DNA from 2 places in the Streptomyces sp. NPDC037401 genome. Region 1 is predicted to be linked to the other one. Evidence: predicted binding sites of a transcription regulator. Region 1 holds the regulator's gene; the other holds the start of a gene.

The links. Region 1 encodes HrcA, which represses chaperone genes, less so after heat shock. Its sites were predicted from a motif close to TTNGCACTCNGNNNNNCNGAGTGCNAA; they were not measured.
Region 2: a site for HrcA is predicted at 10,270-10,296, ahead of ACZ7H1_RS14325 (FmdB family zinc ribbon protein). Genes of this name have one in related genera too.

What each region holds. Positions count from the first base shown of each region.
Region 1 covers NZ_JBVJWO010000007.1:138,185-152,224, forward strand. Annotated here, with positions in the region: gene ybeY (rRNA maturation RNase YbeY) at 1-413, opposite strand, end outside; gene ACZ7H1_RS08970 (PhoH family protein) at 426-1,448, opposite strand; gene ACZ7H1_RS08975 (PfkB family carbohydrate kinase) at 1,586-2,650, opposite strand; gene ACZ7H1_RS08980 (ribonuclease Z) at 2,861-3,766, opposite strand; gene ACZ7H1_RS08985 (histidine triad nucleotide-binding protein) at 3,773-4,132, opposite strand; gene ACZ7H1_RS08990 (16S rRNA (uracil(1498)-N(3))-methyltransferase) at 4,270-5,016, opposite strand; gene ACZ7H1_RS08995 (nitronate monooxygenase) at 5,013-6,089, opposite strand; gene dnaJ (molecular chaperone DnaJ) at 6,199-7,338, opposite strand; gene hrcA (heat-inducible transcriptional repressor HrcA) at 7,339-8,355, opposite strand; gene ACZ7H1_RS09010 (MBL fold metallo-hydrolase) at 8,518-9,243, shown strand; gene ACZ7H1_RS09015 (DUF3097 domain-containing protein) at 9,272-10,081, shown strand; gene hemW (radical SAM family heme chaperone HemW) at 10,255-11,487, opposite strand; gene ACZ7H1_RS09025 (AMP-dependent synthetase/ligase) at 11,536-13,425, opposite strand; gene lepA (translation elongation factor 4) at 13,609-14,040, opposite strand, start outside.
Region 2 covers NZ_JBVJWO010000011.1:196,913-212,269, forward strand. Annotated here, with positions in the region: gene ACZ7H1_RS14285 (MogA/MoaB family molybdenum cofactor biosynthesis protein) at 1-183, opposite strand, end outside; gene moaC (cyclic pyranopterin monophosphate synthase MoaC) at 324-812, opposite strand; gene glp (molybdotransferase-like divisome protein Glp) at 897-2,225, opposite strand; gene galU (UTP--glucose-1-phosphate uridylyltransferase GalU) at 2,230-3,132, opposite strand; gene ACZ7H1_RS14305 (5-formyltetrahydrofolate cyclo-ligase) at 3,216-3,830, shown strand; gene ACZ7H1_RS14310 (penicillin acylase family protein) at 3,820-6,603, opposite strand; gene ACZ7H1_RS14315 (potassium/proton antiporter) at 6,867-8,423, shown strand; partial or broken gene ACZ7H1_RS14320 (MFS transporter) at 8,695-9,933, shown strand; gene ACZ7H1_RS14325 (FmdB family zinc ribbon protein) at 10,307-10,591, shown strand; gene ACZ7H1_RS14330 (S-methyl-5'-thioadenosine phosphorylase) at 10,686-11,519, shown strand; gene ACZ7H1_RS14335 (hypothetical protein) at 12,016-12,285, shown strand; gene mscL (large conductance mechanosensitive channel protein MscL) at 12,421-12,924, shown strand; gene ACZ7H1_RS14345 (hypothetical protein) at 12,926-13,126, opposite strand; gene ACZ7H1_RS14350 (NarK family nitrate/nitrite MFS transporter) at 13,158-14,579, opposite strand; gene ACZ7H1_RS14355 (DUF6755 family protein) at 14,582-14,950, opposite strand; gene ACZ7H1_RS14360 (Rieske (2Fe-2S) protein) at 14,947-15,357, opposite strand, start outside.

The sequences.
Region 1 (14,040 bases):
GCCTTCTCGTCCGGCTCCTCGTGGTCGTACCCGAGCAGGTGCAGCACCCCGTGGACGGTCAGGAGCTGGAGCTCCTCGTCCATGGAGTGCTGCGTGGGCGCGTCCTCGCCCTGCTTCTTCGCGACCTCGGGGCAGAGCACGATGTCGCCGAGGAGCCCCTGCGGGGGCTCCGCGGCGTCATCGTCCTTCGCCGGCGGCCGGAGCTCGTCCATCGGGAAGGACATGACGTCCGTCGGTCCGGGCAGGTCCATCCACTGGATGTGGAGCTGCTCCATCGCCGCCGCGTCGACCACGATCACGGACAGCTCGGACAGCGGGTGGATCCGCATGCGGGTGAGCGCGTAGCGGGCGATGTCCAGGATCGCCTGCTCGTCGACCTCGGTTCCGGACTCGTTGTTGACGTCGATCGACATGTGCTTCTCGTACTACTTCCCGTTGCGGCTGTCGTACTGCTCGTACGCGTCGACAATACGGCCGACGAGCTTGTGCCGGACGACATCCTGGGACGTGAGCCGCGAGAAGTGGACGTCCGGGACGCCCTCGAGGATCTCCTGGACCTGCTTGAGCCCGGACTTGGTCCCGCCGGGCAGGTCGATCTGGGTCACGTCACCGGTGATGACGATCTTCGAATCGAAGCCCAGCCGGGTCAGGAACATCTTCATCTGCTCGGGGTTCGTGTTCTGCGCCTCGTCCAGGATGATGAAGGCGTCATTGAGCGTTCTGCCCCTCATATAAGCCAGGGGCGCGACCTCGATCGTGCCCGCCGCCATCAGGCGCGGGATGGAGTCGGGGTCGAGCATGTCGTGGAGGGCGTCGTACAGCGGGCGCAGGTACGGGTCGATCTTCTCGTAGAGCGTGCCCGGCAGGAAGCCGAGCCGCTCCCCCGCCTCGACGGCGGGCCGGGTCAGGATGATCCGGCTGATCTGCTTGGACTGCAGGGCCTGGACCGCCTTGGCCATGGCGAGGTAGGTCTTGCCGGTACCGGCGGGACCGATGCCGAACACGATCGTGTGCTTGTCGATCGCGTCGACGTACCGCTTCTGGTTGAGGGTCTTGGGGCGGATGGTGCGGCCGCGGCTGGAGAGGATGTTCTGGGTGAGCACCTCGGCCGGGGTTTCCTGCACCGCCTCGCCGCCGTCGCTGCCATTGGCCCGGAGCATGGCGATCGAGCGTTCCACTGCGTCCTCCGTCATCGGCTGCCCGGTGCGGAGCACCAGCATCATCTCGTCGAACAAGCGCTGGATCAGTGCGACTTCCGCCGCGTCGCCGATCGCGCTGACCTGGTTGCCCCGCACGTGGATGTCGGCGGCGGGGAACGCCCTCTCGATCACGCGCAACAGGGCGTCACCCGAGCCGAGCACCATCACCATCGGGTGCTTCGCGGGAACGGTGAAGTGGGCTCGTGCCTGTCCCGGCGCGGGGATCCTGTCCGTGGGTGTCTGAGTCATGGGCCGGCTCTGTGGCCTGCACATACCTCCCGTCATGAGGTCTCGCCGTTCGACGACCTCTGTGACTTCCAAGCGTACGACGCCGCCGGACCGATCCCGAGGGGTTTTCCCGCCCCCCGGAGGGGCGGGGACCGCGGTCACGCGGAGTGGCGGAAGCCGATGGTCGGGACCGCGCGGGGGCGCGGCGAGCAGGGGCTCTCCGAGGGCAGCAGGTCCTCCAGGAAGGCGTACCGGCCGCGCAGCTCGGGCGGCACCTGCCGCCACCAGGCCGCGACCTCCTCCCAGCCGGGGGCCGACAGGGAGCCGCCGAACTCCTGGACCGACAGGGCGGCCGTCAGCCCGGCGAAGGCGAGCCGCTCGGCGAGCGGCCAGCCCGCGAGCGTGCCGGTGACGAAACCGGCCACGTAGACGTCACCGGCGCCGGTGGGGTCGAGGGCCTCGACGGTGATCCCGGGGACCTCGGCCGTCTCGCCGGTGCGCCCGTCCACGGCGTACGAGCCCTCGGCGCCCATGGTCACGACGGCGACCGGCACCCGCTCGGCCAGGGCGCGGGCGGCCGCGCGGGGGCAGTCGGTGCGGGTGTAGCGCATCGCCTCGCCGGCGTTCGGCAGGAAGGCCTCGCAGTGCTCCAGGCCGCGCAGCGCGTCGAGGTCCCAGCGCCCGCTGTCGTCCCAGCCGACGTCGGCGAAGATCCGGGCGCCCCGGCCGGCGGCGGAGGCGAGCCATTCCTCCTGGCGGCCGGGCTCGAGGGAGGCGACGGCGGCGCGGGCCCGGGGCGGGCAGTCCGGGAAGGGGCCCGGCCCGGCGGGCGGGGGTGCCTCGTGGCCGTGGGAGACCATCGTGCGCTCGCCCTCGTAGGCCATCGAGACGGTGACCGGGGAGTGCCAGCCGGGGATGGTCCGGGACATCGAGAGGTCGATGCCCTCGCCCTGCTCCAGGGCGTCCCAGCAGTACTCGCCGTAGTGGTCGTCCCCGAAGGCGGCGGCGAGTGAGGTGCGCAGGCCCAGGCGGGCCAGTGCGGTGGCCATGTTGGCGACGCCGCCGGGGCTGGAGCCCATGCCGCGGGCCCAGGACTCCGTACCGCGCACCGGGGCGGAGTCCAGGCCGGTGAAGATGATGTCCAGGAAGACCGTGCCGGTGAGGAAGACGTCGCAGCCGGGGTCCTGCGGGGCGCGCAGCCGTCTCAGCGGGTCCACGGGCACGCGGGGCGGGTGGTGCTGTCCGTTCCGACTGGTCACGTTGTGTTCCCCGTCCTGAGGGGTCGTTTCTGCAGGGCCAGAAATGCGCCAGGAAGACCGTCGGCCTTTCCCTCACAAGACCGACCCAAACACAGTGTGGCTCAGATCACTCCCGAATCTCTCGTCTCCCCGCTTTTCATCCACCTCCCGCCGGCCCCGGCCGTCGGGAGGCGCTCAGCTCCGCTTGGGCAGCGGGACCCGCAGGAGGTCCTGGGCGACGGTCAGTTCGCCCTCGAAGCCGGCCGCGCGGGCCTGCCGCTCGAACTCGTCCGGTTCCGGGTAGCGCTGCGAGAAGTGGGTCAGTACGAGGTGCCGTACGCCCGCCTCCCGCGCGACCCGGGCGGCCTGCCCCGCGGTCAGGTGGCCGTGCTCGGTGGCGAGCCGTTCGTCCGCGTCGAGGAAGGTGGACTCGATCACCAGCATGTCGCAGCCCTGGGCGAGGGCGTCCACGCCCTCGCAGAGCCTGGTGTCCATGACGAACGCGAAGCTCTGGCCGGGCCGGGCCTCGCTGACCTGGGCGAGCGTGACGCCGCCGAGCTCTCCCTCGCGCTGGATGCGGCCGACGTCCGGGCCCGCGATCCCGTGCCGGGCGAGCAGCTCGGGGATCATGCGCCGGCCGTCGGGCTCGGTGATGCGGTACCCGAAGGATTCGACGGGGTGGCTCAGCCGCCGGGCCTCCAGCCGGTACGAGGGGCCGTCCGCGAGCACCCCGTCCGCGGCGACCGGCTCCTCGTCGATCACCACGGTCTCGCGGTACGCGGTGGCGTGGCGCAGCCGGTCGTAGAACTTCTGCCCGCTTGCCGGGAAGTGGGACGTGACGGGGTGCGGGACCCGGTCGAGGTTGATCCGCTGGATCACCCCGGCGAGGCCGAGGGAGTGGTCGCCGTGGAAGTGCGTGATGCAGATCCGGTTGATGTCGTGCGCGGCCACTCCGGCGCGCAGCATCTGCCGCTGGGTGCCCTCGCCGGGATCGAAGAGGATGCCCTCCCCGTCCCAGCGCAGGAGGTAGCCGTTGTGGTTGCGGTGCCGGGTCGGGACCTGGCTGGCGGTCCCGAGCACCACGAATTCGCGTACGGACACGGCTGCTTATCCGGGCGGCCACTCGAGGCCGCGTCCGCCGAGGACGTGGGCGTGGGCGTGGAAGACGGTCTGGCCGGCGCCGGCGCCGGTGTTGAAGACGACGCGGTACCCGCTGCCGTCGACCTTCTCCGCGGCGGCGATCTCGCCGGCCTCGCGCAGCACGTCCGCGGCGAGGGCGGGCTCGGCGGCCGCGAGCGAGGCGGCGTCCGGGTAGTGCGCCCGGGGGATCACGAGGACGTGGGTGGGGGCTTGCGGGTTGATGTCGCGGAACGCGACCGTGGTCTCCGTCTCGCGCACGACGGTCGCCGGGATGTCCCCCTTGACGATCTTGCAGAACAGGCAGTCTGCCTGCGGTTCGCCTGCCATTGGCTTCGCCTCCCGTAGCGTTGATCGGCTACGGGCATCGTAGCCGCCCGCCCACCCGCGCCCGGCGGTCGACGGGGTCCGCCTCAGGCCGCTCTCGAGTGCGACTGCGGCCCGGCCGGAACCGGTCCGACGACGACCTACGACCAGCGGCCGGTGCGGGCGAGCAGGACGGCGGCTGCGGCCGTGCCGGCCGTGGAGGTGCGCAGGACGGAGCGCCCCAGGCGGTACGGGCCCGCCCCGGCCTCCGCGAACACCGCCAGCTCCTCGGGCGACACACCGCCCTCCGGTCCGACGACCACGACGATCGAGCCGGTCCGCGGCAGCTCGGCGGCGGCGAGCGCGCCGCTGTCCAGGTCTCGGTCCTCGTGCAGCACCACGGCGAGGTCGGCGGTGGCGAGCAGCGCGGCGACCTGCTTGGTGGACATCGCCTCCGCGACCTCGGGGAAGCGGACGCGCCGCGACTGCTTCCCGGCCTCGCGGGCGGTGTTGCGCCACTTGGCCAGGGACTTGGCGCCCCGGTCGCCGCGCCACTGCGTGATGCAGCGCGAGGCCTGCCAGGGCACGATGGCGTCGACGCCGGTCTCCGTCATGGTCTCGACGGCCAGTTCGCCCCGGTCGCCCTTCGGCAGGGCCTGCACGACCGTGATCCGGGGCGCGGGCTCCGGTTCGGTGCCGGCCGCCCGGACGTCGACGACCAGCCGGTCCTTGCCCTCGGCCGCCGTCACGACGCCTTCCGCCCAGTCGCCCAGGCCGTCCGTGAGGACGACCTCCTCGCCCGGCTCCAGCCGCTTCACGGCAACGGCATGCCGGCCTTCGGGACCGTCCAGGACGAATCCGGGCCCGGCAACGGGCACCTTCTCGACCACGAACACGGGGGCGGTCATGACGCACTCCTCATCTGCAACGCACTCTGTGCCTCGGCCAGTTCGGCCGCGAGCACCTCCACCAGCTGCCCGGCGGGCAGGGCGCGGGCCAGCCGGTGGCCCTGTCCGGCCCACAGGGCCATTCCCTGCGGGTCGCCCGCCTCGGCCGCGGCCTTGCGCAGCCCGGTGGTCAGATGATGCACCTGCGGGTAGGCGGCCGGAGCATAGGGGCCGTGTTCGCGCATGAAGCGGTTGACCAGTCCGCGCGCCGGGCGGCCCGAGAAGGCCCGGGTCAGCTCCGTGCGGACGAACAGCGGGTCCGTCATCGCCTGCTTGTGCAGGGAGTTGGCGCCGGACTCGGGGCAGACGAGGAAGGCCGTGCCCAGCTGGGCGGCCTCGGCGCCCGCGGCGAGCACGGCGGCGATCTGCGCGCCGCGCATCAGCCCGCCCGCCGCCATGATCGGGAGCGCGACGGCCTCGCGTACCTGCGCCACGAGCGGAAGCAGTCCAAAACCGGTGCCGTCGGCCTGGGGGTCGTCGCGGTGGGTGCCCTGGTGGCCGCCCGCCTCGATCCCCTGCACGCACACGGCGTGCGCCCCGGCGGCCTGCGCGGCGCGCGCCTCCTCGGCCGAGGTGACCGTGACGACGGTACGGGTGCCCGCCCGCCCGAGCGCGGCGAGCGTCGCGGGGTCCGGGCAGCCGAAGGTGAACGAGACCAGGGGCACGGGGTCGTCGAGCAGGATCGCGATCTTGGCGTCGTAGCCGTCGTCGCTGCAGGCGAACACGTCCGTGCTGAGCGGGGTCTCGTACCAGCTGGCCTCGCCGGCGAGCTGTCCGCGGTACGCCTCGACCGCGGCGGGGTCCACCTGTGCCTGCTGTGGCATGAAGAGGTTGACGCCGAAGGGGCGGCCGGTGAGCGCGCGCAGCCGCTTGATCTCCTGGTACATGCCGTCGGCAGTTTTGTAGCCGCCGGCGAGGAAGCCGAGTCCGCCCGCGCCCGAGACGGCGGCGGCGAGTTCGGGGCAGGAACCGCCGCCTGCCATGGGAGCCTGCACGATCGGGCACTGGTAGAGACCGTTCAGCGCGGAGGACATGACCGCATCGTGCCATGTCCCCCGCACCAGGCCGAATCGGGGCATTCGTCTGGCATAGTCCGCCGGACGGAACCCGCCACCGCCGGATCAGAGGCTTCCGGCGGCTCCGTCAGCGGCCGTTGAACGCGTCCTTCAGCCGGGAGAACAGCCCCTGCTGACCGGGCTGGAACTGCCCCAGCGGGCGCTCCTCGCCGCGCAGCTTCGCGAGCTGGCGCAGCAGGTCCTCCTGCTGCGGGTCCAGCTTGTTCGGCGTCTGCACCTCGACGTGCACGATGAGGTCTCCGCGGCCGCCGCCGCGCAGGTGCGTGACGCCCCGCCCGTGCAGCGGGATCGACTGGCCGGACTGGGTGCCGGGCCGGATGTCGACCTCTTCCATCCCGTCCAGCGTCTCCAGCGGGCACTTCGTGCCCAGCGCAGCCGCTGTCATCGGGATGGTCACCGTGCAGTGCAGGTCGTCGCCGCGCCGCTGGAAGGTGGGGTGCGGCAGCTCGTGGATCTCGACGTACAGGTCGCCGGCGGGGCCGCCGCCGGGGCCGACCTCGCCCTCGCCCGCGAGCTGGATCCGGGTGCCGTTCTCCACACCGGCCGGGATCTTGACCGTGAGGGTGCGGCGGGAGCGGACCCGGCCGTCGCCCGCGCACTCGGGGCACGGGGTCGGGACGACGGTGCCGAAGCCCTGGCACTGCGGGCACGGGCGCGAGGTCATGACCTGGCCCAGGAACGAGCGGGTGACTTGGGAGACCTCGCCGCGGCCGCGGCACATGTCACAGGTCTGGGCGGAGGTGCCGGGCGCGGCGCCCTCGCCGGAACAGGTCGTACACACGATCGCGGTGTCGACCTGGAGGTCCTTGGTGGTCCCGAAGGCCGCCTCGTCGAGCTCCAGCTCGAGCCGGATCATCGCGTCCTGGCCGCGGCGGGTGCGCGAGCGCGGACCGCGCTGGGAGGCCTGTCCGAAGAAGGCGTCCATGATGTCCGAGAAGTTACCGAAGCCGCCGGCTCCGAAGCCGCCCGCGCCGCCCCCGCCGCCGGAGGCCGAGAGCGGGTCGCCGCCGAGGTCGTAGACCTGCTTCTTCTGCGGGTCCGACAGCACCTCGTACGCGGCGTTGATCTCCTTGAAACGCTCCTGCGTCTTGGGATCGGGGTTCACGTCCGGGTGCAGCTCGCGCGCGAGCTTCCGGAAGGCCTTCTTGATCTCGTCCTGCGATGCGTCGCGGCGCACGCCGAGTACGGCGTAGTAGTCCGTGGCCACTTACGACTCCGCCAGGATCTGTCCGACGTAACGTGCCACTGCGCGTACCGCTCCCATCGTTCCGGGGTAGTCCATGCGGGTCGGTCCGACCACGCCGAGTTTGGCGACTGCCTCGCCGCCCGAACCGTAGCCGACCGAGACGACGGACGTGGAGTTCAGTCCTTCGTAGGCATTCTCATGCCCGATGCGTACGGTCATGCCCGATTCGTTGGCCTCGCCGAGCAGCCTGAGCAGCACGACGTGCTCCTCCAGGGCCTCCAGCACCGGCCTGATCGTCAGGGGGAAGTCGTGTCCGAAGCGGGTGAGATTGGCGGTACCGCCGATCATCAGCCGCTCCTCGGTCTCCTCGACCAGGGTCTCCAGGAGCGTGGCGAGCACGACCTGGACGGTCGCCCGGTCCTCCGGCTCGAACGACTCCGACAGGTCCTGGACGAGCTGCGGCACGTCCGCGAACCGGCGGCCGACGATCCGGCTGTTGAGCCGGGCCCGCAGGTCGGCGAGGGAGGTCTCGCCGAACGGCGCAGGCGCGTCGACCATCCGCTGCTCGACCCGGCCCGTGTCCGTGATCAGGACGAGCATCAGCCGGGCGGGCGCGAGCGCGAGCAGCTCCACGTGGCGGACCGTGGAACGGGTCAGCGACGGGTACTGCACCACGGCCACCTGCCGGGTCAGCTGCGCGAGCAGCCGCACCGTGCGCCCGACCACGTCGTCGAGGTCGACGGCGCCGTCCAGGAAGTTCTGGATGGCCCGGCGCTCGGGAGTGGACAGCGGCTTGACGCCCGCGAGCTTGTCGACGAAGAGCCGGTAGCCCTTGTCGGTCGGGATGCGTCCGGCGCTGGTGTGCGGCTGGGCGATGTAGCCCTCGTCCTCCAGCACCGCCATGTCGTTGCGCACGGTGGCGGGCGACACGCCGAGCTTGTGGCGCTCGGTGAGCGCCTTGGAGCCGACCGGCTCCTCCGTCCCGACGTAGTCCTGGACGATGGCGCGCAGCACCTCGAGTCTGCGTTCGCTGAGCACCCGCGCACACCTCCAGCTGTGATGCCTGTTCGTTTTCCGCTGCCGTACCGGATCCGGTTCCGACTGGCACTCGGGGCGTACGAGTGCCAGAGATCCCCCGGTCAGTGTACGGCGGGGAGGTACGCCCCTAGCAAGGGCGGCCCGTCAGGGTAGCGTCGCCGCATGGACGTCCGTTGGGAAGAGGCAGGCTGGGAAGGGCTGACCGGTCGCACCGGCCGGCGACGGCTCCCGGTGTGGGACTGCACGGTGGGACTGGTGGTGGGAGACGACTCCGTGCTCCTGATCGACCCGGGATCGTGCGTCCGCGAGGGCGCCGAGATCCGCGCCCAGGCGGAGCGGATGGCGGGTCGGCGCGTGACCCATATCGCATTCACGCACGGACATTTCGACCACGTTCTGGGTGCCGCGGCCTTCTCGGGGGCCGAGGTGTTCGGCGCGGTGGGCCTGGACTCCTCCTTGATGACGGGCCGCGAGCTGCTCCGCGAGAGCGCGGTCCGGCACGGGCTGGCGGCCGAGGAGGCCGCCGAGTCGACGGAGCTGCTGATCCCGCCCCGCCACCTGGTCTCGGGCGAGTGGACGCTGGAGCTGGGCGGCGTGCAGGTGCTGCTGGCGAACGTCGGCCCCGGGCACACCCGGCACGATCTGGCGGTGTTCGTACCGGGCAGCCGCGAGGTGGTGTTCTGCGGCGACCTCGTGGAGGAGTCCGGCGAGCCGCAAGCGGGGCTGGACGCCGTGAAGAGGCAGTGGCCGGCCGCCCTCGACCGGCTGCTCTCGCTGGGCGGCGAGGACGCCGTCTACGTGCCGGGGCACGGTGCGGTGGTGGATGCGACTTTCGTCCGTGCGCAACGCGCCACACTGGCCGAGCGCTTCGGCGTGTCGCCTTCCTGAACCGGCGGCCCTCCTTAGTGTCGTCCGAATGCGCGAGTATTCACCCGACCTGACCCCGCCCTGGAAGCGCAGCGCCGCCCGGCCGGTGCCGCAGGTGCCGGCGGACACCGACCTGGTCGTCGAGGAGGCGGGCACCGGCTTCTGCGGGGCGGTGGTGGCCTGCGAGGGCGGCACCGTGACCCTGGAGGACCGCTTCGGCAAGCGCCGCGTCTTCCCCCTGGAACCGCGGGGCTTCCTGCTGGAGGGCGCGGTGGTGACCCTGGTCCGCCCGTCCCGCGCCCCGGCCGCGCCGCTGCGCACGGCCTCGGGCTCGGTGGCCGTGCCCGGCGCCCGGGCCCGGGTGGCCCGCGCGGGCCGGATCTACGTGGAAGGCCGCCACGACGCGGAACTGGTCGAGCGGGTGTGGGGCGACGACCTGCGCATCGAGGGCGTGGTCGTGGAGTACCTGGAGGGCGTCGACGACCTCCCGAAGATCGTCGCGGAGTTCGCCCCCGGCCCGGACGCGCGCCTGGGCGTGCTGGTCGACCACCTGGTCCCGGGCTCGAAGGAGTCCCGCATCGCGGCCTCGGTGGTGCACCCCGAGGTCCTGGTCGTGGGCCACCCCTACATCGACGTCTGGCAGGCCGTGAAGCCGTCCTCGCTGGGCATCGCCGCCTGGCCGTCCGTCCCCCGCGGCACGGACTGGAAGACGGGCGTCTGCCGGGCCCTGGGCTGGCCGGAGAACACGGGCGCGGCCTGGCAGCACGTCCTGTCCCGCGTCCACACGTACCAGGACCTGGAGCCGTCCCTCCTGGGCCGTGTGGAAGAACTGATCGACTTCGTCACGGCCCCGTCCTGAGACAACCCAGGCCCGCCCCGGAGGCCGGCCCGGCCCCGCCCGGCGCACCCCCAGCCCCGCCGGCGTTTGAGGCGCCGCCGGACGCCGGCCCGGTACCCCCCAGCCCCGCCGGCGTTTGAGGCGCGGGGTCCGGGGCGGAGCCCCGGGGAAGGGGGCGCGGCGGCGGAGCCCCCTCAGTCCACCAGGTCCCGGACCACCGCGTCCGCCAGCAGCCGCCCGCGCAGCGTCAGCACGGCCCGCCCGTCCTCGTACGGCCCCGCCTCCAGCAGCCCGTCGGCCAGCGCGCGCCGTGACGCGTCGAGTCCGGCCGGCGCCAGCAGGGACAGCGGGCAGCCCTCCAGCAGCCGCAGCTCCAGCAGGATCCGCTCGACGCGCCGGTCCTCCGCCGCCAGCAGCTCGCGGCCCGCGCCGGGCGAGCGGCCCTCGGCGAGCGCGGCGGCGTACGCGCCGGGGTGCTTCACGTTCCACCACCGCACGCCGCCCACGTGGCTGTGGGCGCCGGGGCCGGCGCCCCACCAGTCCGCCCCGCGCCAGTACAGCTCGTTGTGCAGGCAGCGGCCGGCCTCGGAGGTGGCCCAGTTCGAGACCTCGTACCAGTGGTACCCCGCCTCCGCGAGCACCGAGTCGGCGATCAGGTAACGGTCCGCGTGGACGTCGTCGTCCGTCATCGGGACCTCGCCGCGCCGGATCCGGCGGGCCAGCTGCGTGCCCTCCTCCACGATCAGCGCGTACGCCGAGACGTGGTCGGGGCCGGCGCCCAGCGCGGCGTCGAGGGAGGCCCGCCAGTCGTCGTCGGACTCGCCCGGGGTGCCGTAGATCAGGTCGAGGTTCACGTGCTCGAAGCCCGCCGCACGGGCCTCGCCGACGCACGCCTCGGGGCGCCCGGGGGTGTGCGTGCGGTCCAGGACCTTCAGGACGTGCTGCCGGGCGCTCTGCATGCCGAAGGAGATCCGGTTGAAGCCGCCGGCGCGCAGCTCCGCCAGGTACGCCGGGTCGACCGACTCCGGATTGGCCTCGGTGGTCACCTCGGCGTCGGGCGCCAGCCCGAATTCGTCCCGCACGGCGGCCAGCATCCGCACCAGGTCGGCCGCGGGCAGGAGGGTGGGCGTGCCGCCGCCGACGAAGACCGTGCGGACCTCGCGGGGGTCGTCGCCGAGCACCTTGCGGGCCAGCCGGATCTCGTCGACGAGCGTCTCGGCGTAGTTGTCCCGGGAGGCCAGGACGCCGCCCGTACCGCGCAGCTCGGTCGCGGTGTAGGTGTTGAAGTCGCAGTACCCGCAGCGCGTGGCGCAGTACGGGACGTGCAGGTAGAACCCGAGCGGCCGGTCCCCCGCGCCCGCCAGGGCGTGTGCGGGCAGTGCCCCGTCGTCGGGCATGGGCTCACCATCGGGCAGTACGGAAGGCATGGGGCCATTCTCCCGCACTGCCCGGCGGCACCGGACCGTCCGCGGTGGCTAGGCCTCGCGGGTGCCCGTGTACATCTCGTCGATGAGGGCCTTGTACTCGCGCTCGACCGCCGGCCGCTTCAGCTTGAGGCTGGGGGTCAGCTCGCCGTGCTCGACGTCCAGGTCACGCGGCAGCAGCGCGAACTTCTTGATCGTCTGCCAGCGCTGGAGACCGGCGTTCAGGGTGTCGACGTAGCCCTGGATCAGCTCGCGGGTCTGCGGGGCGGCCACGACCTCGGCGTACGACTTGCCCTCGAGCCCGTTGTCCTTCGCCCAGGCCAGCAGGGCGGGCTCGTCGAGCGCGATCAGGGCCGTGCAGAAGTTCCGGTCGGCGCCGTGCACCAGGATGTTCGAGACGAACGGGCACACCGCCTTGAACTGGCCCTCGACCTCGGCCGGTGCGACGTACTTGCCGCCCGACGTCTTGATCAGGTCCTTCTTGCGGTCGGTGATCTTCAGGTAGCCGTCGGCGGACAGCTCGCCGATGTCGCCCGTGTGGAGCCAGCCGTCGGACTCCAGCACCTCGGCGGTCTTCTCCGGCAGGCCGTGGTAGCCCTCCATGATGCCGGGGCCGCGCAGCAGGATCTCGCCGTCGTCGGCGATGCGGACCTCGCAGCCGGGGAGCGGCTTGCCGACGGTGCCGGTGCGGTACGCCTCGCCCGGGTTGACGAAGCTGGCGGCGCTGGACTCGGTCAGGCCGTAGCCCTCGAGGATGTGGATGCCCGCGCCGGAGAAGAAGTAGCCGATCTCGGGGGACAGGCCCGAGGCGCCCGAGACGGCGGCGCGCAGCCGGCCGCCGAAGGCCGCCCGCAGCTTGGAGTAGACGAGGGCGTCGGCGACCTTGTGCTTGGCGGTCAGGCCGAAGGGCGCCGAGGCGGTGCCGGTGCGTCGGAAGTTGTCCTGCGAGACCTTCGCGTACTCGCGGGCGACCCCGGCGGCCCACTGGAAGATCTTGTACTTGGCGCCGCCGGCGGCGCGCGCCTTGGCCGCGACGCCGTTGTAGACCTTCTCGAAGATGCGCGGGACGGAGGCCATGTAGGTCGGCTGGACCACCGGCAGGTTCTCGATGATCTTGTCGACGCGGCCGTCGACGGCGGTGACGTGCCCGACCTCGATCTGGCCGGAGGTCAGGACCTTGCCGAAGACGTGCGCGAGCGGCAGCCACAGGTACTGGACGTCGTCCGGACCGATCAGGCCGGTGGCGGCCATGGCCTTTGCCATGTACGACCAGTTGTCGTGCGGGAGGCGGACGCCCTTGGGGCGGCCCGTCGTACCGGAGGTGTAGATCAGGGTGGCGAGCTGGCCGGAGGTGATGCCGGCGATGCGCTCCTTCACGCTCTCCGGGTGCTTGGCGAGGTACTCCTTGCCGCGGGCCTCCAGGTCGGCGAGGGTGAGCACCCAGCCCTCGGGGTCGCCCTCGGCGGGCTCGGCACCGGCCGGGTCCATGACCACGACGTGGGTGAGGCCCGGCAGGTCGGCGCGGCGCTCGCGCGCCTTGGCGAGCTGTGCGGCGTCCTCGGCGATGAGCACCCTGCTCGCGGAGTCGGAGAGGATGAACGCCGACTCCTCGGCGTTGGTGCTCGGGTAGATCGTCGTCACCGCCCCGCCCGCGCACATGACGCCGAGGTCGGCGAGGATCCACTCCACCCGCGTGTTGGACGCCAGCGCGACCCGGTCCTCGGACCCGAGGCCGAGGTCGATCAGGCCGGCGGCGACGGCGAACACGCGCTCCGCGGCCTGTCCCCAGCTCAGCGACTTCCAGTCGTCCGGCCCCTGGCCCGAGGCCGAGGGGACGGGGAACCGGTATGCCTCCGCGTCCGGGGTGGCGGCGACGCGCTCAAGGAAGAGGGCCGCCACGGAGGGCGGGCGGTTCTCGATCAAGGTCTGTGTGTCGCTCACGACATCCTCCGGACCACGCGGTGAGACGTGGGTTAACTGGCGAGTAACCATCGAGCAGTGATCAGGCTAGAGGCTGTCCGCCCGGTGCGTAAGAGGCCGCGAGCGGCCGCTTTATAACGAACGGGCCCCCATGCTGCGGCATGGGGGCCCGTACGTCACTGCTTGTCCGGAGGCTGGTTCTGGCTACTTCTTGCCCTTGGCGCCGCCGGATTCGTCGCTGGACAGCACCGCGATGAAGGCCTCCTGCGGGACCTCCACGGAGCCGACCATCTTCATGCGCTTCTTGCCTTCCTTCTGCTTCTCCAGCAGCTTCCGCTTACGGGAGATGTCACCGCCGTAGCACTTGGCGAGGACGTCCTTGCGGATGGCGCGGATGGTCTCGCGGGCGATGACGCGGGAGCCGATGGCCGCCTGGATGGGCACCTCGAAGGCCTGCCGCGGGATGAGCTCGCGCAGCTTGGCGACCAGGCGGACGCCGTAGGCGTAGGCGGCGTCCTTGTGCGTGACGGCGGAGAAGGCGTCGACCTTGTCGCCGTGCAGCAGGATGTCGACCTTGACCAGGCTGGAGGCCTGCTCGCCGGTGGGCTCGTAGTCGAGGGAGGCGTAGCCGCGGGT
Region 2 (15,357 bases), on a different contig from region 1:
GTCGTACCCGGCCGCCACTCCGTCCCGCAGTGCCTGCTCGACCGGGTCGCCGTCCGGTACGACCCGAGGGCCGTCCACCGCGAAGCCGAGTGCGGTCAGGCCCGCGGCCAGCAGGGGGCCGCCCTTGTCGGCGTACACACCGGCGGACGCGCGGTTGGAGGCGGTCACGACGAGGCCGCGCAGCGCCGGCTTCGCGGGGCCTGCGGGCGGCCGGGTCTCCCACGCCCCGCCGGCTGCGGGCAGCGACGAGCCGGAGGGGCCGGGGGCACCCGCCGCTGCGGGGCCGTGGCTGTGGCTGTGGGCCTCGCCGCCGCGCGGCGCGTTCACGCGCGGCTCCAGTCGCCCGACTTGCCGCCCGTCTTCTCCTCCACGCGCACGTCCGTGATGACCGCACCCTTGTCGACGGCCTTCACCATGTCGATCACGGTGAGTCCGGCGACCGCGACGGCGGTCAGCGCCTCCATCTCGACGCCCGTGCGGTCGGCGGTCTTGACGGTCGCGAGGATCTCGACGGCGTCGTCGGCGACCGACAGGTCGAGCTTCACGCCCGAGACGGCGAGCGGGTGGCACAGCGGGATCAGGTCGGGGGTCTTCTTGGCTCCCATGATCCCGGCGATGCGGGCGGTGGCGAGGGCGTCGCCCTTGGGGACTCCCTTGCCGCGCAGCAGTTCGACGACCCGGGGCGAGACCAGTACGCGCCCGCTCGCCCGGGCCGTACGGGTGGTGATGTTCTTCTCGGACACGTCGACCATCCGGGCCGCGCCGGCCTCGTCGATGTGGGTCAGCCTGTTCTGCGCACCTGGGGTACTCATGTGGTTGTGCCGCTCCCGGTCCGGGCCCGCAGACGTTCGTGCGAGGCCTGTGTGGGCCAACACGCTACCCGCACCCACAGGGGTTCAGCCGAGCAGGACCACTTCCAGCTCCGTGCCCGGCTCCACCGAAGTGACGTCCTCCGGTACGACGATCAGGGAGTCGGCGTGGGCCAGTGCCGCGATCAGGTGGGAGCCGGAGCCGCCCACCGTGGCGACCGTGCCCTGCTCGGCGTCGTACTTGCCGCGCAGGAACTGCCGGCGGGCCGGCGGGGAGGTGAGCGCCTTGCCGGACTCCAGCACCGCGCGCACCACGGGCCGGTGCAGCTCCGGCAGACCCATCAGCGCCCGGATCGCGGGCCGCACGAACAGCTCGAAGGAGACGTACGAGGAGACGGGGTTGCCCGGGAGGGCCAGCAGGGGGGTGTGGTCGGGGCCGATCGAGCCGAAGCCCTGCGGCTTGCCCGGCTGCATGGCGAGCTTGCGGAAGTCGATGCCGGCGCCGGGCTCGTCCTCGTCGCCGACGGAGGACAGGGCCTCCTTGACGACGTCGTACGCCCCGACGCTGACGCCGCCGGTCGTGACCAGCAGGTCGGCGCGGATGAGCTGGTCCTCGATGGTGGCGCGCAGGGTCTCGGCGTCGTCGGCCACGGCGCCGACGCGGTAGGCGATGGCGCCCGCGTCCCGCGCGGCGGCGGCGAGGGCGAAGCTGTTGGAGTCGTAGATCCGGCCCTCGGTCAGCGCCTCGCCGGGCTGGACCAGTTCGCTGCCGGTGGACAGCACGACCACCCGGGGGCGCGGGCGCACCCGGACGGTGCCGCGGCCGATGGCCGCGAGGAGCGCGATCTGCGGCGGGCCCAGGACCGTGCCCGCGCTGAGCGCGAGGTCGCCGGCCTGGACGTCGCTGCCGCGCGCGCGGACGTGGGCGCGGGCCTCGGCGGCCCGGTGCACCCGCACGTCGCCCCCGGCGCCCTCCGGGGCGGCGCTGGCGGGGGTCATCCCGGCGGCGGCTCCCGCGCCGGTGCCGCCGTCGGTCCACTCGACGGGGACGACGGCCTCCGCGCCCGGGGGCAGCGGGGCGCCGGTCATGATGCGGGCGGCCTGTCCGGGTCCCACGGTGGGCAGGTCCCCGCTGCCCGCCGCGACGTCCCCGATCACCGTGAGCACCGCGGGGAACTCCTCGCTCGCCCCCTGGACGTCGGCCACCCGGACGGCGTACCCGTCCATCGAGCTGTTGTCGAAGGGCGGCAGGGCGACGGGCACCGTGACGTCCTCGACCAGGACACAGCCCTGGGCGTCGAGCAACTGCAGCTCGATCGGCTCCAGCGGGCGGACCGCGGCGAGGATGTCGGCCAGGTGCTCGTCCACCGACCAGAGGCGCTGGCGGCCGGTGTCCTGCGGTGCGGTGGTGCTCAAAGTGCTACATCTCCTCGGTGACGTAACTGCGGAGCCAGGTCCGGAACTCGGGGCCAAGGTCTTCACGCTCGCACGCGAGTCTGACAATGGCCCGCAGGTAGTCGCCCCGGTCGCCGGTGTCATAGCGGCGGCCCGTGAAGACCACCCCGTGCACCGGGCCGCCGACGCTCTCGTCCTCGGCAAGCTTCTGCAGGGCGTCGGTGAGCTGGATCTCCCCACCGCGGCCCGGCTCGGTCTCCCGCAGTATGTCGAACACGGCGGGGTTGAGGACATAGCGTCCGATGACCGCGTAATTGCTGGGGGCCTCCGCCGGATCCGGCTTCTCCACGAGTCCGGTGACGCGTACGAGGTCGTCCTCGTCGGTCTTCTCCACGGCCGCGCAGCCGTAGAGGTGGACCTGCGCCGGATCGACCTCCATGAGGGCTACGACGCTGCCGCCGGTCTCCGCCTGGATCTCCACCATGCGCGACAGCAGCGGGTCGCGGGGGTCGATCAGGTCGTCGCCGAGGAGGACCGCGAAGGGCTCGCGGCCGACGTGCGGGGCGGCGCAGAGCACGGCGTGGCCGAGGCCGCGCGGGTCGCCCTGGCGGACGTAGTGCATGGTCGCCAGGTCGCTGGACTCCTGGACCCGCTTCAGGCGGTCGTCGTCGCCCTTGGCGGCGAGCGCCGACTCCAGTTCGTAGTTGCGGTCGAAGTGGTCCTCGAGCGGCCGCTTGTTACGTCCTGTGATCATCAGGACATCGGTCAGCCCGGCCGAGACGGCCTCCTCCACGACGTACTGGATCGCCGGCTTGTCGACGACAGGCAGCATTTCCTTGGGGGTGGCCTTGGTCGCCGGCAGGAACCGGGTACCGAGTCCGGCCGCCGGGATGACAGCCTTGGTGATCACTGGGTGCGACAAAGTCATGGCGGCACGATAGCCGCTGAGTATGCAACGAAGGTTAGATTCCGGTAAATAGAAGCTGATTTAGAAGGGTTTGTGAGTTCGCTGTGGTAAAGAACCGTTCCGCCAAAACGGACCTAAGGCGCGAACTGCTCGCCGCCCGCCGCGCCTTGACCGGCGCCGCGACCGAGGCGGCCGCCCGGGCCCTCGCCCGCCGGGCCCTCGACCTGCCCGAGCTCTCCGCCGCGCGAACCGTCGCAGCTTACGTCTCGGTCGGAACCGAACCCGGCACGCACGCCCTGCTCGACGCCCTGCGCGAGCGCGGCACCCGGGTGCTGCTGCCCGTCCTGCTGCCCGACAACGACCTCGACTGGGCCGCGTACGACGGACCGGACGGCCTCGCCCCCGTCGCGCACGCGGGGAAGATGCAGCTGCTGGAGCCCTCCGGGCCGCGGCTCGGCCCGGAGGCCGTGACCGCCGCCGACACCGTGCTCCTGCCCGGCCTCGCCGTCGACGGACGCGGGATGCGGCTCGGCCGCGGCGGCGGCTCGTACGACCGGGTGCTGGCCCGGCTGGAGCGGGCGGGCGCGCACCCGGCGCTCGTGGTGCTCCTGTACGAGACCGAGGTGGTCGCGCGGGTCCCGGAGGAACCGCACGACCACCCCGTTCAGGCGGTGGTGACCCCGGCGGGGGTCGTCCGCTTCCCCGCCGCTACGGCTTGAGGGTCAGCGTCTCGCGGGTCGCCTTGTCGACGGCCGCCTTGCTGAACGCCCAGTCGAGCAGCTCGCCCTTGGCCCACAGGTCCGTCTGGTCCGTGTAGTGCGAGTTGTACGCGTGGCCGGAGGCGCCGGTCAGGTTGATCCACCGGGACTTGTCGAGGTCGTTCAGGTTCACGACCATGCGCATCGACGGGACCCAGGTGACCTCGTAGCCGCTGGCGGCGTTCCAGCCGGTGGCGTTGACCGTGGCCTCGCCGCCGCCCAGGTTCCACGGACCGCGGTTGAGCAGCCACTGCAGGAAGCCGGGGCCCTCGGTGCCGATCGTCTGGTTCTTGAGGGTCAGCTGGTGCAGGCGGCCCCAGGTCCAGGTGCCGGTGTCCTTGCCGAGCTTGGCGGTCAGCTCCCAGCGGGCGTCCTTCATGGCCCGCGCGAACAGCTCGTCGCGGGTCTTGGTCGCCTTGTCCAGACGGGTCTGCGGCGTCTGCCACCAGCGGGACTTCTCGTCCTTCATCAGGCGCCGGACCACCTCGAACCAGCGGTCGCCGCCGTCGGGCTGCGCCGAGTCGGCATCGCGCTCGCCGCACTCCCGGACCAGCTCGGCCAGGTCGTCGGCCGGGCCGCTGCTGCCCGCGGCGCGGACGTAGAGGCAGCTGCCCTCGACGCGCAGTTCCTTGGGCATCTTGTTGCCGAAGGCGAGCCGGAGGATATTGCGCCAGACGGCGTTGAAGTACGCGGCGGCCGCGGAGTCGGGCTCCTGGGTGTAGTTCCAGCCCTCCAGGAGCTTCTGCGCCTCGCGGACGTCGGGGTCCGAGATCCGGATCTTCGACAGGACGGGGGCGAGCAGCGTGGCGATCTCGCTGCTGTTGTCCGTCTGCATGGTGCGCATGTCGTCGGTCGAGATCTTGCCGCTGTCCTTGATCTTCGCCTCGATGAGGTCGTTGATCCGCTGGCTGCGGGCGCCGTAGCCCCAGTCGGTGGTCAGCGTGTGCGGGTACTTGCCCTCGCCGCTCTGGACCGCGGCCTGGTTGGCGGTGACGATGAACCCGCGCTCGGGGTTGAAGTCCCAGGGCAGCTCGTCCTGCGGGATCCACCCCTTGGCCGAGCCGTTCTTCGCGCCCTTCCAGGCGTACTTCGAATCCCAGCCGGGGGCGGGCATCCGGCCGTCGCCCGTGCCGCGCAGCGGGATCTTGCCGGGCATCTGGTAGCCGATGTTGCCGTGGGGGCCCTTGCTGTCGGCGTAGATCAGGTTCTGCGAGGGGACCTCGAAGTCGCGGGCCGCGGCCCGGAAGCCGTCGAAGTCCTTCGCGCGGTTGAGCCTGAAGACGGCGTCCATGGACTTGCCCGGGTCCAGGGCGGTCCAGCGCAGCGCGACGGCGTAGCCGGCTCCGCGGTCGGGAGCGGCCGCGCTGACGGGGGCGCGGGTGCCGACGGTGCCGAGCTCGTCGCTGCGGTCGGAGACGAGCGGGCCGTTGTTGGTGGTCCGCACGGTGATCGTCTTGCTCTCGCCGCCGGCGACCTTGATGACCTCTTCACGGGTGGTGAAGGGGAGGACCTTGCCGTCGTAGCGGTAGCCCTCGGGGGTCACCTGCTCCAGGAAGAGGTCGGTGACGTCGGCGCCGTTGTTGGTCATGCCCCAGGCGATGTCCTGGTTGTGGCCGATGATCACGCCGGGCGTGCCCGCGAAGCTGAAGCCGGAGACGTCGTACTGGCACTGGGCCGAGACGCTGCGGCAGTGCAGGCCCATCTGGTACCAGACCGACGGCAGCTGGGGGGACAAGTGCGGGTCGTTGGCGAGCAGCGGCTTGCCGGTGGTGGTGTACTTGCCGGAGACCACCCACGAGTTCGAGCCGATGCCGCTGCCGTTCGGGCCGAGCAGGGCCGGGATCTCGTCGAGGGTCTTGGAGAGGGCGCTCAGCTGCGTCTTGAGGACGCTTCCGGTGCCGCCCTGGGCGCTGATGCCGCTGGAGGAACCCGATCCGTCGCCGGAGGAGCCTTCCGAACCCTCGGCGCCCTGGGGCACGTACTTCCCGGAGGAGTCCACGGAGCCGCCCTCGACGATCGGGCGGTTCCGGTCGAAGGGGTACGGCGGGTAGAGCTCGTCGATCTGCGCCTTGGTCAGGCGGCTGGTCATCAGCGAGCGGTCGATCTCGTCCTGCATGTTGCCGCGCAGGTCCCAGGCCATGGCCTTGAGCCAGGCCACGGAGTCGACGGGGCTCCACGGCTCGGGCCGGTAGTCGCTGCTCAGCTTGAGGGCGGCGTGCTCGACCGAGAGGTCCTTGCCGGTCTTGCCCTTCAGGTACGCGTTGACACCGTCGGCGTAGGCCTGGAGGTACTTCTTCGTCTCCGGGGAGAGTTTGGAGTCGTACTCGGTCTGCGCGATCCGGCGCCAGCCGAGGGTGCGCAGGAAGGCGTCGGTCTCGACCTGGCCGCTGCCGAACATCTCCGACAGCCGGCCGGAGGTCATGTGGCGGCGGACGTCCATCTCCCAGAAGCGGTCCTGTGCCTGGACGAAGCCCTGGGCGCGGAAGAGGTCCTGGTCGCTCGCCGCGTAGATCTGCGGGATGCCGTGGGCATCGCGCTTGACCTCGACGGGCCCGGACAGGCCTTCGAGCTGAATCTCGCCCGTGGTCTGGGGGAAGGAGGCGCGGACGCTGCCGACGCTCCACCATGCCCCGTAGCCGACGCCTGCGACGAGCGCCAGCACCAGGATGAGCACGATCAGACGGGCGCGTCGTCCCTTCTTCTTGGCGGAGGGGACGGATTCGTTCGCGGGCATCGCTGTCCTTCGAGGGGGCAGGGTGGTCCTGGAGTGCTGGGAGCAACCATAGGCGCAGCGTCCACCCCATTCGGACGCGGTGTCAGGGACTACGTCGAACAGGCGTTTCACAATGTGACAAGGACGTCAAGGAATCGTCAAAGATTAGGTAAGGTAACGAAAGTACTTGCCGTCGGGGCGGTCTCCCCCTCGAGTCTCCCCCGACCCGTCTTGCAGGAACGATCCGGCATCCTGCAGACCACTTCAAGGGAAAGGGCCGCCCGCTGACCGTCCACCAGCTCAACGAGCTTCTGCTGATCTGCTCGCTCGTCCTGCTCATCGCCGTGGCCGCCGTGCGCGTCTCTTCGCGCAGCGGCCTCCCCAGCCTGCTCATCTACCTGGGCATCGGGGTCGCCATCGGGCAGGACGGGATCGGCAACGTCGTCTTCGACAACGCCGAGCTCACGCAGGTCATCGGCTACGCGGCGCTGGTCGTGATCCTTGCCGAGGGCGGTCTGGGGACGAAGTGGAAAGAGATCAGACCGGCGCTGCCCGCGGCGATCGCCCTGTCGCTGCTCGGCGTCGCGATCAGCGTCGGCGTGACGGCGGCGGGCGCCCACTACCTCGTCGGGCTGGAATGGCGGCAGGCCCTGCTCATCGGCGCCGTCGTCTCCTCGACGGACGCGGCGGCGGTCTTCTCCGTCCTGCGCAAGGTCCCGCTGCCGTCCCGGGTGACCGGCGTCCTCGAGGCGGAGTCCGGATTCAACGACGCCCCGGTCGTGATCCTCGTCGTCGCCTTCGCCACGGTCGGCCCGGTCGACGAGTGGTACGTCCTGGTGGGCAAGATCGCCCTGGAACTGGCCATCGGCGTCGCCGTCGGCCTCACGGTCGGCTGGCTGGGCGCGTACGGGCTGCGGCACGTGGCCCTGCCCGCCTCCGGCCTGTACCCGATCGCCGTGATGGCCATCGCCGTGGTCGCGTACGCGGCCGGCGCGCTGGCGCACGGCTCGGGCTTCCTCGCCGTCTACCTGGCCGCGATGGTGCTGGGGAACGCGAAGCTGCCGCACTGGCCCGCGACCAGGGGCTTCGCCGACGGGCTCGGCTGGATAGCCCAGATCGGGATGTTCGTCCTCCTCGGCCTGCTGGTCACCCCGCACGAGCTCGTGAACGACTTCTGGCCCGCGGTGCTGGTCGGCCTGGTGCTGACGACGGTCGCCCGGCCGCTGGAGGTGTTCGTCAGCCTGCTGCCGTTCCGGGTGCCCTGGCGGGAGAAGGCCCTGATGTCGTGGGCCGGCCTGCGCGGCGCCGTACCGATCATCCTGGCCACGATCCCGATGGTGTCCGGCATCGAGGGCAGCGAACGGGTCTTCAACATCGTCTTCGTGCTCGTGGTCGTCTACACGCTGATCCAGGGGCCGACCCTGCCCTGGGTGGCCCGCAAGCTGGAGCTGGGCACCGACCGGGCGCCCACCGACCTCGGCATCGAGTCGGCGCCCCTGGAGAAGCTGCGCGGCCACCTGCTCTCCTTCTCCATCCCGGAGGCCTCGCGCATGCACGGCGTCGAGGTCAGCGAGCTGCGGCTGCCCCCGGGCGCCTCGGTGACCCTGGTCGTGCGCGACGAGCAGAGCTTCGTACCGCTGCCCTCGACGGTGCTGCGGCGCGGGGACGAGCTGCTCGTCGTGGCCACGGACCCGGTGCGGGACGCCGCCGAGGCGCGGCTGAGGGCCGTGGCGCGGGGCGGAAAGCTGGCCGGATGGCTGGGCACGGGTGAAGGAGGGCACAACGGCCGGAGTGCGGGTAATCCGGGCTCCAGAGGTCCTGGAAGACGAAGGACTCGTTAAACGCAGGTGAAGCCACCGCCTGTCGCTGTAATCACAGGTGCGCCTCGAGGCTTTCCCTGTACCATGAAGGCACACCAATCGACCAACTCTGCCTGACGCAGAGCTGGCGCGACCGCTCGGCGGCCGTGGCCCCCTCCCGCAGTGGGTGGCCCAGGTATCACTCGGTTCGGCGCATGAGGACAGCTCTCGGGGCTCCGTAGTACGGGTGCGGCTCACAAGGCCTGCACCGTCCGCAGACGGGAGCTCTACCAGGCGGCAGAAAGGCCAGGCCGTGACATCCGCGGTCACGACCGACAAGTCCCGAGCGGGCTACGGGCAACTGCTGCGCACGCCCGGTGCCCTCAGCTTCCTTCTCCCGGGGTTCGCCGCCCGGCAGCCGTTCGCCATGCTGACGATCAGCATCGTCCTGCTCGTCCAGCACACCACCGGATCCTTCGGCAGCGCCGGCATCGTCGCCGCCGTCACCGGCGTCTCCATGGCCGTGTTCGCCCCGCAGATGGGCAAGCTGGCCGACCGCTTCGGCCAGAGCTCCGTCCTGGTGCCGGTCGTCCTCGCGCACTCCGCCGCCGTGAGCGCCCTGACCGCGCTCGCGCTGCTCGGCGCCCCGCTGTGGGCGCTGGCGCTGGCCGCCGTGCCCGCCGGCGCCTCGGTTCCGCAGGTCGGCCCGATGGTCCGGGCCCGCTGGGCCGCCCGCCTGGAGGGCGAGCGCGCGGCGCTGCTGCCGACGGCCGCGGCCTTCGAGTCCGTGACGGACGAGTTCACCTTCGTCGTGGGCCCGGTGCTCGCGACCTTCCTGTGCACCCAGATCCACCCCTCGGCCGGTCTGATCACCGAGGCCACGCTGACCCTGCTGGGCGGCCTGCTGTTCGCCGCGCAGCGCGGTACGCAGCCCAAGCCCGTGGGCCGCTCCGCCGCCGCCGGTGAGCGACACGCCTCCGCGCTGTCCGTCCCGGGCGTGCGCGTCCTGATCGTGGCCTTCCTGGGCATCGGCGCCGTCTTCGGCGGCATGCAGGTGTCGCTGGCCGCCTTCTCCGAGGAGATCGGCAACCCCGGCGCGAACGGCCTGCTCTACGGCGTCTTCGCCGCGGGCAACATGATCGCGGGCATCGCCTGCGGTGCCATCGCCTGGAAGATCGGCCCGCGCCGCCGCCTGATCCTCGGGTACATCGGTCTGACCGCTGCCGCCTCCGTCCTGTGGGCCGTGCACTCCACGGTGCTGCTGGGCGCCCTGGGCCTGGTCGTTGGTCTGTGCATCGCTCCGGCCCTGATCACGGGCTACACGATGGTGGAGCGGCTGGTTCCGGCCGCGTCGCGCACCGAGGCCTTCACCTGGCTGACGGGTGCGGTCGCCTTCGGGCAGGCCGCCGCCGTCACCACGGCCGGGCGGCTGACGGACGCGCACGGCTCCAGCGCCGGGTTCCTGGTGCCGCTGGGGGCCACCGTGCTGGCGCTGGCCACGGTGCTCGCGCTGCGCTCGCGGCTGGCGCCGAAGGCCCCGAGCCGGATCGTCGGCTCTTCGTCGGAGGCCTCGGACGCATCGGAGCCGGCGGAGTCGCCGGAGCTCGCGGAGGCGCTGGAGCTTGCGGAGCAGGGCGCGCACGCCGCCGCCGGGGACGCCCCCGAGGCTGTCGCGAAGAATGCTGCGCAGCCCGGCGTGAAGACTGCCGCGAAGACCGCCGCCAAGACCGGTCCGAAGGCTGCGGGGAGCAGTGCGCCGAAGGCTCCCGGGAACTCCCCCCGGGCCTCGCTCGAGCGCCGCTCGAAGCCGGCGGCCGAGCGTGGCATCGGTCACCGCGTGCCGGTGACGGTGGACTGATCCGGCGGAATACGTCACCATGGAGCGTCGTTAGCACTCATTGAGTGAGAGTGCCAGGAGGAAATTCGTGCCGACCTACCAGTACCAGTGCACCGAGTGCGGCGAAGGCCTCGAGGCGGTGCAGAAGTTCACCGATGACGCTCTGACCGAGTGCCCGAACTGCAAGGGACGCCTGAAGAAGGTGTTCTCCGCGGTAGGCATCGTCTTCAAGGGCTCGGGTTTCTACCGGAACGACAGCCGTGGCGCGTCGTCCAGCAGCACTCCCGCCTCGAAGCCGGCCTCGACCACGTCGACGGCTGCTTCGAGCCCCGCTCCGGCCGCCCCGGCGCCGAGCAGCACTCCGGCCGCCTGAGCGCGCCGACAGCTTCACGAAGGGCCCCGCAGCCGTCACCCGGCAGCGGGGCCCTTCGCATGTCCGTGCGACGACACGACCTAGGGTGGGACACATGGTGAACGCAGAGATCGGCGTAATCGGCGGTTCGGGTTTCTACTCCTTCCTGGAGGACGTCTCGGAGCTCCAGGTGGAGACTCCGTACGGCGCCCCCAGCGACTCCCTCTTCCTGGGTGAGCTCGCCGGGCGCCAGATCGCGTTCCTGCCCCGCCACGGACGCAGCCACAAGGTCCCGCCGCACAAGATCAACTACCGGGCGAACCTGTGGGCGCTGCGCTCGGTCGGCGTGCGCCAGGTGCTGGGGCCGTGCGCGGTGGGCGGCCTGCGGGCCGAGTACGGACCGGGCACCCTCCTGGTGCCGGACCAGCTGGTCGACCGTACGAAGAACCGCACGCAGACCTTCTTCGACGGGGAGCCGCTGCCGGACGGCACGGTTCCGAACGTCGTGCACACCACCTTCGCGGACCCGTACTGTCCGGTCGGGCGGGCGGCGGCGATGGGGGCGGCGCGCGGGCGCGGCTGGGAGCCGGTGGACGGCGGCACGATGGTGGTCGTCGAGGGTCCGCGGTTCTCGACCCGCGCCGAGTCGCGGATGCACGCGGCGATGGGCTGGTCCGTGGTCGGGATGACCGGCCACCCGGAAGCGGTGCTCGCCCGTGAGCTGGGGCTCTGCTACACCTCGATGGCGCTGGTCACGGACCTGGACGCGGGCGCGGAGACCGGTGAGGGCGTGTCGCACACCGAGGTGCTGAAGGTGTTCGGCGAGAACGTCGGCCGACTGCGCGAGGTGCTCTTCGACGCGGTGGCGGCGCTGCCGGCGACGGAGGCGCGCGCCTGCCTGTGCACGCACGCGCACGACGGCTGGGACCTGGGGATCGAGCTTCCGTAGCCCTGGGGGGTGAGGGTGGTTTCCACAGGCTGGGGGTCATCCACAGGCGCGAGCGGGATCGTGGGGGGTCGCGGATCGTGAGGGGTGTCCGGGCGACGGGTCCGGACTCCGAACCCCTTCACGACGGGCGGTGGTCGGCATGTCCGGCACGACTCCTCGATTCCCCTCCTCCCCCTTCTCCTCCTCTTCTTCCTCCGGCTCGCCCGCTTCCTCCGCTTCCCCTGCTGCTACTGCCTCCTCCGCATCTGCGGTTACGCCGCCTCCCTCGTCTCCGTGTCCGCCGCCCCGCGGGGTCCCGGACTTCGCCCCGCTCCGGGTGGGGCGGGGCGGGGACCGGCTGCGCAGGGCGGTCCGGCGCAGGCGGCGGGTGACGGCGGCTGGGCTCGCGGTGGCTGCGGCCGCCCTGGCGGCAGCAGGGCCCGAGGCACAGGCCTCGCGCAGTGAGCCACCGCCCCCGCCGCCGGCTGCCGCGCCGCCTGCCGCCGCGGTGCGGCTCGTGTCCGCGCCCGTGCGGATCGCGGACGCGGCGACGGTGCGGCTGCTGCGGCGCGGGGACCGCGTGGACGTGGTGGCCGCGGGCGGCGCCGGCACGGACGCGGGCCGGACCCGGGTGGTGGCGGTGGCGGCTCTGGTCGCCGAAGTGCCGCGGGCGGACACGGGCGTTGGGGACGGCGGGGCGCTGGTCGTACTGTCCGTGCCCCGCGAGACCGCGCGGACGCTGGTGGGTGCGGGCGCGGTGTCCCGACTGGCGGTGACGCTGTGTTGATTCGCACGCGCGCACGGTCAAGTCAGCTGAACGCGGGGGCCGATTGGACAGCTCTCACCCGGACTGCCGTAGTTTTCGGAACCGTTGGCTCCGTGTCCTGCTGCCGATGTGACACACGTGAAGAGAGGCTCAGTAGTGAGCGAGAAGAAGAAGGAGAGCATCCTGGCGGGCTTCAAGGCCTTCCTGATGCGCGGCAACGTGGTCGACCTGGCGGTGGCCGTCGTCATCGGTGCCGCGTTCACGAACATCGTGAACTCCATCGTGAAGGGCATCATCAGCCCGCTGGTCGGCGCCATCGGGACCAAGGACCTGAACAACTACTCGTCCTGCCTGAAGGACCCGTGCGAGACGAACGCCTCCGGCGATGTCGTCTCGGGTGTTCCCATCATGTGGGGTTCGGTGCTCGCGGCGACGCTCAGCTTCGTGATCACGGCCGCGGTCGTGTACTTCCTGATGGTGCTGCCGATGGCGAAGTACCTGGCCAAGGTGGAAGCCCGCCGGAGGGCCAAGGAGGGCGTGCAGGAGACCATGGAGATCACCGAGCTGGAGGTCCTCAAGGAGATCCGGGACGCTCTGGTGGCGCAGCGCAACGCCGAGGGCGGTGGCGCGGGGTCCCAGGACCGCCCGGCCACGAGCTGACTCAGAGGTGGTGCGGCGGCTTCTCGTCGAGGAAGCGCGCCAAGTCGGCCGCACTGTCGCTGCCGGCGGGAGGCCGCTCGCCCCACCCTCGGTCCGTATCGTCCGCGGACTGCCTGTCCAGCGGATCGTCGAAGTCCAGCGCGGGCTTCGGCCGGGAGTCGTGCTTCGACGGGCGCGGTCCGGGGGTGGGGGCGGTGCTCATGCCTCCAGGGTACGGCGGGGGCCGGGCGGGGTCAGCTGGGTGCCTCGGCGCCCTTGCGGGCGTAGAACCACCAGCACACCGCAAGACACGTGGCGTAGAAGACGATGAAGCACCACAGCGCGCTCGTGACGTGGAAGTTCGCGAACATCGCCGGGATGAAGAAGAAGCCGTAGGCGGCGATGGCGGAGGAGAAGCCGGTGACCGCGCCGGCCTCCATCTCGGACTGCTTGAGGGCCGCGGCCTGGGCCTCGGGCCCCTTCCCCTCGGCGGCGCGGGCGTGCTGGTCCCGGAAGATCACGGGGATCTGGCGGAAGGTCGAGCCGTTGCCCAGTCCGGAGAAGAAGAAGGCGGCGAGGAAGCCGGTGAAGAAGGTCCAGAAGCTGCCCTGATCGGATCCCGAGGGGAGCGCGAAGATCACGACGACCAGGGAGGCCGCCATGCCCACGAACGACAGCAGGGTGACCCTGGCACCGCCGATCTTGTCCGACAGCCAGCCGCCCGCCCAGCGCATCAGCGCGCCGATGAAGGGGCCGATCCACGCGTAGGTGGTGGCCTGGTAGCCCTGGGGCTCGAAGTTGTCCTTGATCAGCAGGGGCAGGCCGGCGGCGAACCCGATGAAGGAGCCGAAGGTCCCGACGTAGAGCCAGGTCATCAGCCAGTTGTGCTTGCGCGTGAAGATGATCTTCTGCTGGCTGAAGGGGGCCGCGGCCACCTTGAGGTCGTTCATCAGGAACCACGCCAGCAGGGCCGTGATCACCAGCAGCGGCACCCAGAGGAAGGCGCCGTTCTGCAGCCAGATGTCGGTGTTCTCCTTGGCGTCGTGCTGCGGGCCGCCGGCCGGGGCGCCGAGCACGGCGGCGGTGACCACGAGCGGGGCGAGCAGCTGGACCACGCTGACACCGAGGTTCCCCAGGCCGCCGTTGAGGCCGTTGGCGCTGCCCTTCTCCCGCTTGGGGAAGAAGAAGCCGATGTTCGCCATCGAGGACGCGAAGTTGGCGCCGCCGATGCCGCACACCGCGGCGATGAGCACCATCTCCCAGTAGGGGGTGCCGGTGTCCTGGAGGGCGAAGCCCAGCCACAGCATCGGCACGACGAGCACGATCGTGCTGAAGGCGGTGAACCTCCGCTCGCCGAAGATCGGGCCGATGAAGGTGTACAGGATCCGGAAGGTGCCGCCCGTGATGCCGGGGACGGCCGTCAGCCAGAAGAGCTGCGACTTGGAGAAGCCGAAGCCGACGTCGCCCAGCTTGACCACGGTCACCGACCAGACCTGCCAGACCACGAATCCGAGCATCAGCGCCGGAACCGAGATCCACAGGTTGCGCTGGGCGACCCTGCGGCCGGTGGACTGCCAGAACGCGTCGTCCTCGGGGCGCCAGTCGCCGATCGTGGACCCCGGACGGTAGCTGTCCGCCCGGTGTGGCCGGGCCTCGGTGTTGGTGCGTATGGCCATGGTCATCGGTCCTTCGGGTCGAGGCTCCACAGACCGAGCACGACGAGGAAGGACAGGACGAGGAATCCTGCTCCCCACCAGGCAGTGCCGGTGTCGCCCTGCATCCATTCGTTGACGGTCACCGTCAGCGCCCACAGCTGCCCGACGACCACGGTGAGCGCGAGGGCGAGCCGGGCGGTCAGCTTCGAGGAGCGCTCGGGCTCCTGCTCGCTGCCCGCGCCGGGCCCCGGACCGGTGTGCCGGATCCGCGGGTCGCCGTAGCCGCTCGTCGCGCGGATCTGGGGGTAGCGCTCCCGGACCGGACGGTTGAGCCGCGGCTGGGCGCTGCCGGGTTGGTAGTCGGGCCGCGGCGGCACCTGTGGATCGCTCATGTCCGCCTGCTCTCGGTCGGGCGGTCCGCGCCGGGACAGCCGAGCCTGACGGCCATCTCGGGGCGGGATTCGCCGAACTGCCGGCACAGGGCTTCCTGGGCCGGCTCCCCCGACCGGGCGGTTGCGACGGCCCAGACACTGCCGTCGATCTCCTCGGTCAGGAAGATCCTGGGGAGCGGGCGGGGCGGCGGGCCTGCGGTGACCTCGCCCGTGCGGACGTCGAACACGCCCTCGTGGCACGGGCAGTACAGCTCGCCCTCGCTGCCGCGGTCCTCGCGCCAGAGCACGGCGCAGGCCAGGTGGGTGCAGACGGCCGAGTAGCCGACGAGGGTGCCGTCCTGCAGCCGGACCGCTACGGCCCGATCCTCGTCCCCCGGGAAGCGGAAGGCCACGGACTCCCCCGGCAT